Regions from separate parts of the Rhodococcoides fascians A25f genome, predicted to be linked through region 2. Evidence: riboswitches for the same ligand, from Rfam matches in the RefSeq annotation. Region 2 holds a riboswitch; the other holds the start of a gene.
The links. A riboswitch is a leader RNA that binds a small molecule or an ion and turns the genes downstream of it on or off. The one in region 2 is predicted to bind thiamine pyrophosphate.
Positions count from the first base shown of each region.

Region 1: it holds a riboswitch for thiamine pyrophosphate, as region 2 does, so the genes downstream of both, BH93_RS09760 (TenA family protein) here and BH93_RS26305 (3-oxoacyl-ACP reductase) in region 2, are expected to answer to the same signal.

Region 1 is NZ_CP049744.1:2,042,500-2,046,647, reverse strand. Features, by position in the region: gene BH93_RS09765 (sugar porter family MFS transporter) at 1-1,357, shown strand, start outside; TPP riboswitch at 1,421-1,520, shown strand; gene BH93_RS09760 (TenA family protein) at 1,514-2,236, shown strand; gene BH93_RS09755 (ABC transporter substrate-binding protein) at 2,233-3,246, shown strand; gene BH93_RS09750 (ABC transporter permease) at 3,224-4,060, shown strand; gene BH93_RS09745 (ABC transporter ATP-binding protein) at 4,053-4,148, shown strand, end outside.
Region 2 is NZ_CP049744.1:5,599,660-5,603,807, reverse strand. Features, by position in the region: gene BH93_RS26315 (alpha-amylase family protein) at 1-279, shown strand, start outside; gene BH93_RS26310 (hypothetical protein) at 269-583, opposite strand; TPP riboswitch at 689-781, shown strand; gene BH93_RS26305 (3-oxoacyl-ACP reductase) at 829-1,590, shown strand; gene BH93_RS26300 (LLM class flavin-dependent oxidoreductase) at 1,592-2,860, shown strand; gene BH93_RS26295 (TetR/AcrR family transcriptional regulator) at 2,854-3,441, opposite strand; gene BH93_RS26290 (quinone oxidoreductase family protein) at 3,529-4,148, shown strand, end outside.

The DNA.
Region 1 (4,148 bases), 2.1 Mb from region 2:
CGTCAGCGTCGCCGCTGCTGTGGGCGGATTCCTGTTCGGTTTCGACAGCTCGGTCATCAACGGAGCCGTCGACTCGATCGAAGATCACTTCCTCCTCGGCTCGTTCACCACCGGATTCGTGGTCGCGATCGCCCTGATCGGATGCGCAGTGGGTGCCTGGTTCGCCGGCAGCCTCGCAGACCGTTGGGGACGCAAGAAGGTGATGCTGCTGGGCTCGGCCCTGTTCGTGATTTCCTCGATCGGTTCCGGATTGGCGTTCAGCGTCCCCGATCTCATGCTCTGGCGAGTACTGGGCGGGCTGGGCATCGGCATCGCCTCGGTGATCGCGCCTGCGTACATTGCCGAGATCGCTCCGGCCAAGTGGCGGGGAGCCCTTGCTTCGCTACAGCAATTGGCCATCACCATCGGCATTTTCGCCGCCCTGCTGTCCGACGCGCTTCTCGCGGGGGCTGCCGACGGGGCGTCCAACGACCTGTGGTTCGGCGCCGAAGCATGGCGCTGGATGTTTCTCGTCGGCGTCGTTCCCGCACTGGTGTACGGGCTGCTGGCAACACTGATCCCGGAGTCCCCGCGCTACCTGGTGGGTCAGCATCTCGACGACGAAGCAGCGCGAGTGCTCGCCGAGATCACCGGAGAACTGCACCCCGACGAGCGCGTTCACGAGATCAGGCTCACGCTGCGCAAGGAGTCGCGTTCGTCGTTCGCCGATATCCGCGGGCCGAAGTTCGGCCTGCAACCGATCGTCTGGGTCGGCATCACGATGGCCGTGCTGCAGCAGCTCGTGGGCATCAACGCGATCTTCTACTACTCGACGACGCTGTGGCGCTCGGTCGGCTTCAGTGAGGATCAGTCGTTCACCACGTCGGTCATCACCGCAGTGATCAACGTGGTCATGACGTTCGTGGCGATCCTGTTCGTGGACCGCATCGGCCGGCGCAAGCTGTTGTTGGCGGGTTCGCTCGGCATGTTCGTCGGGCTGGTCATGGCATCCGTGGCCTTCTCGCAGTCGATCGGCAGCGGCGACGACGTCACGCTGCCCGCTCCGTGGGGTGCCATCGCGCTGATCGGCGCCAACCTCTTCGTCATCTTCTTCGCGTCGACCTGGGGTCCGATCATGTGGGTCATGCTCGGCGAGATGTTCCCCAACCGCATGCGCGCCATGGCCCTCGGAATCGGCACCGCAGCCAATTGGATCGCCAATTTCGCTGTGACGCTTGCCTTCCCGCCACTGACGTCGTCGGTGGGCCTGTGGGTCATCTACGCCGGCTTCGCAGTGTTCGCCGCCTTGTCGTTCTTCTTCGTCAAGGCCAAGATCACGGAGACCAAGGGCATGGAACTCGAAGACATGCTGGGGTGAGCCGAGGACCGCAGATACAGGGGCGGCGGCATCGGCACCGGGTGACCGGTGTTACTGTCGCTTCGTTCTGACACGGGGTGTGTCCGCCGATGCGGATGCTGAGATCAAACCCGCCGAACCTGATGCAGGTAATACTGACGAAGGGATGTCAAGGCGATGACGCCTGTTGTATCTGCGGACCCGGTCCGCTTCACCGATCTCCTCTGGGATGCCTCCGCGGACATTCGACGCGAGATCGACAATCTGGAATTCCTACGGCTGCTCGGTGCCGGGACGCTTCCGCTCGACGCGTTCCGTCGGTACCTCGAGCAGGATTCGCTCTATCTGAGCGGGTACGTGAAGTCGTTGTCCTTGCTGGCAGCACACGCACCGAACCCGCTCGCCGGGGCATTCTGGGCGAGCGCCGCCGCGAGCGCCATGGACGAGGCGTCGTCGCACGAGGCTATGCTGACCGGGGGTTCTCTCCCCTCGTCGACGGCTACGCCGGAGCCATCACCCGAGTGCCTGGGCTACACCTCGTATCTGATCGCGACCGCAGCAACCGAGCCGTATCCCGTGGCAGCTGCTGCGGTGCTGCCGTGCTTCTGGATCTACGCCGATGTCGGCCGCTCTCTCGCCGCGGCAGCGAAGGCGGTTCTCGATCGCGATCCCGATCACCCCTATGCGCGATGGGTGGCTGCCTACGACGCGCCTGAATTCCATGCCATCGTCGACGCTGCGAAGACGTTCGTGGACGACGCCGCTGCGGCCGCGACGCCAGATCAACGCGAGCAGATGATCGACGCCTTCGTCGTCGCGTCGAGATACGAATTGATGTTCTGGGACAGCGCTTTACATCCCACTCCGTGGCCTTCGGCCGAGAGTGCGGTGTACGCATGAGAACCACTCGAATCCTCGCCACGCTTGCAGCGGCGGTCGTGGCGACCACCGGACTGGCGGGATGCTCGGAATCGACCGACTCCGACACCATCCGGTTCGCCCTCGACTGGACCCCGAACACCAATCACACCGGCCTCTACGTGGCCCTGCAGGAAGGCTACTTCGCCGACGCCGGGTTGAACGTGGAAGTTCTGCCCTACAACAACACTGCAGCGGACACCCTCGTCGATGCCGGAAACGCCGAGTTCGGCATCAGCACACAGAGCTCGGGGGTGTTCGCCACGTCGGCGGGCGCCCAGACCGTATCCGTTCTCGCACCGCTGCAGCATTGGGCAACCGGCATCGGAGTTCGCGCAGATCGAGACGACATCCCGAGCCCGAAGGCACTCGATGGCAAGGTCTACGCCGGCTTCGGCGAATCCGGCGAGCAAGCCGGACTTCAGCAGGTCATCAAGAACGACGGTGGCACAGGCGAATACGAGACCGTAGTACTGGGAACCTCGGCATACGAGGCGGTGTATTCCGGTACCGCGGACTTCACCGTCTCCTACTTCGCGTGGGAGGGGATCGAAGCCGAACACAGCGGAACCCCGATGAAGTACTTCGACTACACCGACTACGGATTTCCCGACGCCTATGCCCTCACCATCAGTGGCAACGAACCCTGGCTCGCTGCCCACCCGGACGAGGCGAAGAAATTCGTCCAGGCCCTGCAACGCGGGTACCAACTCGCTGCCGACGATCCAGACAGAGCTGCCCAGGACCTGATCGACGCCAACCCCGGAACCTTCACGGACGAGTCGCTCGTTTTCGAGAGCCAGGAAATGCTCGCGGCGAAGTACATGAAGGATCCCTCCGGCGAGGTCGGAAGACAGAGCCTCGACAAGTGGACGGCGTACTCGAAGTTCCTGTACGAGAGCGGCGTACTGGCCGATCAGAACGGCGCCCCGCTGACGACGGAGCCGGACTGGTCGACCTACTTCACCAATGACTATCTCGGCGATCGATAAGCCGGTCACCGCTGAGCGAGACACGTTCTCGTTCAGCGGGATCCGAGCCTCTGTTCGCTGGGCATGGCCCGCGGTCACGGTCGTCGCCGCCCTGATAGCCGCATGGCAGGTCTACGTCCAGGTCAGCGGTATCCGCCCGCAGGTGCTGCCATCGCCCGGTCGCGTCGTCGTGCAGGGTTGGGCGCAGCGTGATGCGATCATCGAGAACGCGTCCGCGACCGTGCAGGTGACGCTCGTCGGTTTCGCGGTCTCCTTGGCTTTCGCCTGGATACTGGCTGTTGCGGTGGATTTCTCGCCCTGGCTCCGGCGCGCGTTCGTTCCACTCTTCGTCGTGTCGCAGACACTGCCGATCATTGCGATCGCACCGTTGCTGATCATCTGGTTCGGCTTCGGTTTGCTCCCCAAGGTTTTGGTGATCGCTCTGGCCACGTTCTTCCCGATGGCCATCGGGCTCATCGAGGGCTTCGCGGCAGCCGATCGCGATGCTCGATCTCTTCTGGTGAGCATGGGTGCCTCACGCTGGCAACAGTTTCGGTACGTACGGCTACCGTCGGCTCTCCCCCGGTTCTTCACCTCGTTGCGCATCGGCATCACGTACGCCGTCGTCGGGGCGATCTTCGCCGAATACGCCGGAGCCAGTGCAGGGCTCGGCATCTACATGAGCCAACAGAAGAACTCGTTCCGAACCGATCTGGTCCTGGCCGCAGTGGCCGTCACAGCCGTGATCAGTGTGGTCCTCTTCGTCTCCACGTTCGTGGTGGAACGATTGGTTGCTCCGTGGGCTCGCCACGGATCGGCGGGACTACATGTCTGACCCGATCACCACCGACAACTGCATCGACGTTCGCGGACTGACCAAATCGTTCGGCGACAAGCTTGTGCTCGACGGCGTTTCGTTCGGA
Region 2 (4,148 bases):
CCGTACGGTTGGCCGGTCTATCGCGTACACCAGGAGCTGATCGGAGTACGGCGTCGTAATCCATGGATGTACTCCGCGCGCACCGAGACGCTCGAGCTCACCAACACCGCGCTGCTCTACCGCGTGTCCGGGGAAGACAATTCGATCACGGTGGCGCTCAACCTTGGCGACGATGCCATCGACTACCCGGCTCAGGGTAGCGAAGTACTGGCCGGTGAGGCGCACCTGAACGACGGCCGGGTGAGCGTTCCGCCGCACGGCTGGGCCGTCATCGGCTGAGGTCCCTTGCTGCCTTCGCGCGGTCGAAGAACGCCAGCAGATGCGGCAGCTGTTCGTCGGTCACGGTGAACTTCATACGGTCGCCCGAGTAGCCGATGCTGCCGTCGGATGCGCGCAGACCGAGGACGATCTTGGTGCCGTCTCGCGTCGGCTTCGCGTCCACGCCGAGCTGATCGACGTGCCATCGGCAGCGCCCACCGGCTGCGGTCCTCACGGCGGCGTCGAACGCTTCGACCGTGCGGTGGTCGAGTACGAAAATCACGTTCTCGTCGAGGCGATACTCCAGGTAGACGCGTTCGGCCATGGCGGCACAATAACTTGTCATCGTCGTATTCGGGTGTCTATCACTCGCGCTAGAGAGCTGTATCGACGGCAATGCAGCGCCTTGCCGAGGCCGATGGGTACAGTCGAGCGCGACACGGGGTGCCCGGCAGGGCTGAGATCACACCCGTCGAACCTGATCTGGTTAGGACCAGCGAAGGGAATGTCGTGACGTTCGGTATTCCTGTCCCTCGTGACGGTCCCGACCTCGAACGAGAGGCGAGGCGCATGAAATTCGACGAGCAGACGGTGTTGATCACCGGCGGCGGCCGCGGACTGGGAGCAGCGATTGCCGCTGCTTTCGCCGGTGAGGGAGCACGCGTGGTGATCGACTACCGCAACAGCAAGGATGCCGCCGAAGCGCTGGCCGATCGCCTCGGCAAAAGTGCATTCGCGGTTCAGGGTGACGTGACGGACGAGAGCGCGGTGGCCACGGTGTTCGACTCGGCACGTGAGCATTTCGGCACTCCGATCACCACTGTCGTCAACAACGCGCTGGCCGACTTCTCCTTCGACGGTGATGCCCGGCCCAAGGCCGACACCATCACCTGGGACCGCTTCGACGCTCAGCTGCGCGGCAGTGTCCGTGCAGCGTTGCTCACCACGCAGGCTGCTCTGCCGGGTATGCGCGAGGCGGGCTTCGGCCGAATCATCAACGTGGGCACCAACTTGTTTCAGAATCCGGTGGTGCCGTACCACGATTACACCGCGTCCAAGGCCGCACTGCTCTCGCTGACCCGGACTCTGTCCGCAGACCTCGGCGCAGACAACATCACCGTCAACATGGTCTCGGGTGGACTGCTGCGCACCACCGACGCCAGTGCCGCCACTCCGGCCGAGGTGTTCGATTTCATTGCGGCCTCGACCCCGCTGCAACGGGTCACCACCCCGGAGGAGTTCGCCGACGCCCTGCTGTTCTTCGCCTCGCCGTGGGCGCGGTCGGTGACCGGTCAGAATCTGGTGGTCGACGGCGGCCTGGTCAAGGACTGAGATGCACCTCAACGCTTTTCTCTACGGCTGCGGTCACCACAGCGCGGCGTGGCGTCATCCCGATTCGCGAGTGGAGGACCTGGGCAACATCTCTTACTACGAGGAACTTGCGCAGCTCGCCGAACGGGGAAAGTTCGACGCGGTGTTCTTCGCCGACGGACATTCGGTGCGAGACCCGGCAGGCGCAGGGACCTGGTTTCTCGAACCGATCACCGCGCTGTCGGCCATGGCCAGAGCGACCACCCATATCGGGCTGGTCACCACCGTGTCCTCGACGTTCTACACGCCGTTCCATGCCGCGCGCATGCTGGCGTCGTTGGATCACATCAGCGGTGGCCGGGCGGGCTGGAACGTCGTCACTTCCATGTTCGACGCCGAGGCACGCAATCACGGGATGGATGTCATCCCGGCTCGTGAGGAGCGCTATGCCCGCGCCGAAGAGTTCGTCGATACTGCACTGGCGCTCTGGGATTCGTGGGATGCCGACGCGTTGACGCTCGATCGCGCTGGAGCGTATGCGGACCCGGCCAAGGTGCATGCCATCGATCACGACGGCAAACACTTTCGCGTCGACGGTCCGTTGACGGTGCCGCGTTCACCGCAGGGTCGGCCGGTGCTGTTCCAGGCCGGGGCGTCGGGGCCGGGTCGTGATCTCGCTGCGAAGTACGCCGAGGCGATCTATGCCGTCGCCTACGATCTCGTTGCAGCGCAGAGCTATTACGACGACGTGAAGGCGCGCATCGTCCACGCGGGCCGAGACAGTGCGGCAGTGGGCATCATGCCGGGTTTGGTGACGTACATCGGATCGACGATGGACGAGGCCCGACGCAAGAAGGCCGAACTGGATCAGCTACTGCCTACCGAGCAGTCACTGGCAATGTTGTCGACCTTCACCGGGCAGGGCTGTGCTGCTTGGGAACTCGATGAACCGGTGCCGCCGCTACCGCCGGCAGCAGAGTTCACCGGACCGCAGGGTCGCTACGAGACGATTCTGCGCATCGTCGAGAAGGACGCCCCCACCGTGCGTGAGTTGCTCGGCACGCTGGCTGCCGGCGGCGGGCACGCAACGATGATCGGTACACCGGAGTCCATCGCCGACGAGATGGAATCGTGGATCGGTCGCGGTGCCGACGGATTCAACCTGATGTGCCCGCGCTACCCGGACTCGCTCACCGACTTCGTCGATCAGGTGGTCCCTATCCTGCAGCAGCGCAGTCTCTTTCGTGCGGACTACACCTCATCGACGCTTCGCGGGCACCTGGCTCACTGAGCGGCAGGCCCGAAGACTCCTCGATCGACGAACGTCACCAGAGCGTCGAGACCGTCCTCGGGCGAGCCCTGCCACAGCCGGGCGAAGTTCTCCGCCGCGCTGCCGATCAGCATCGCGGTGGTGGCAGGGGATGCCGGGAGCTCGACGCCTGCCTTCTCGAAATTCGCGAGGCGGTCTACCCACGGCTCGAACTGAACCTGTGTGAATTGCTGTACTCGCTGAGCGAAGTCCGCATTGACCAGCGCTGCATCGCGGAGGGCATCGATCACCACGCGGTGTCGAGTGAACAACTGCCAGAACACCTCGACGTGGGGCCGCATCGTCGGGTGCTCACGCGCAGTCGGGTCCTGGGCGGCGACGATGACGTCGGCATCCACACCGATCTGCTCGGCGAGCGCCAACAGCAGTTCGTCCTTGCCGGAGTAGTGGTTGTAGAACGACCCCGCTGCCCGGCCCGCCTGTCTGGTTATGTCGACGATCTTGGTGTTGAGATAGCCGGATCGGGCGAACACGACGCAGGCCGCGCTCTCCAGCTCGTTTCGGGTCTGTTCGGCCTGCTGCGCCCTTGTGGTGGCTGCCACCGCTTTCTACCTCCTGTTGACACCTCTGCCGTCACGATACACACTGAATCCAGATTCAGTGAATGCCAATTCGTCGAAGGGGTGGATATGAAAGCAGCAGTACTGACCGAGTTCGGAGTGCCGAGGTACGCCGATCACGCCGAGCCGACGCCGGCCGAGGGTATGGAGGTCATCGACGTTGCGGCCGCAACGCTCAATGCAGTCGACGTGGTGATCGCTTCCGGCACGCACTATTTGAGCCCGAAGTCCCTTCCGACCGTGAGCGGTATCGAAGGCGTCGGTACGACGTCGGACGGTCGGCGAGTGTACTTCTCCCCGCCCGTCCCGCCCTACGGTTCGATGGCGCAGCAGGCGTTGGTACCGACGACGTCGCTCATCGAACTACCCGACGGGCTGGACTTCTCGACCGCCGCGACGCTGGGCAATGCCGGCCTCGCTGCACTGATGCCACTGACCCATGGGGGTCGCATGACGCCAGGGGAGAACGTGGTGATCCTCGGAGGTACCGGGGTGGTCGGCCGCCTCGCGGTGCAGACTGCGCGGTTGCTCGGCGCAGGATCGATCACGGTCGTGGGACGCGATGAGGCCGCGCTCGAATCCACCCGTGATCTCGGGGCCACGGCGACGGTTGCCATCGGAGACAGCAGCGTCGACGAGCTGAGCTCGGCCATTCGGCAGGCATCTGCCGGGGCCGATGTGATCGTCGA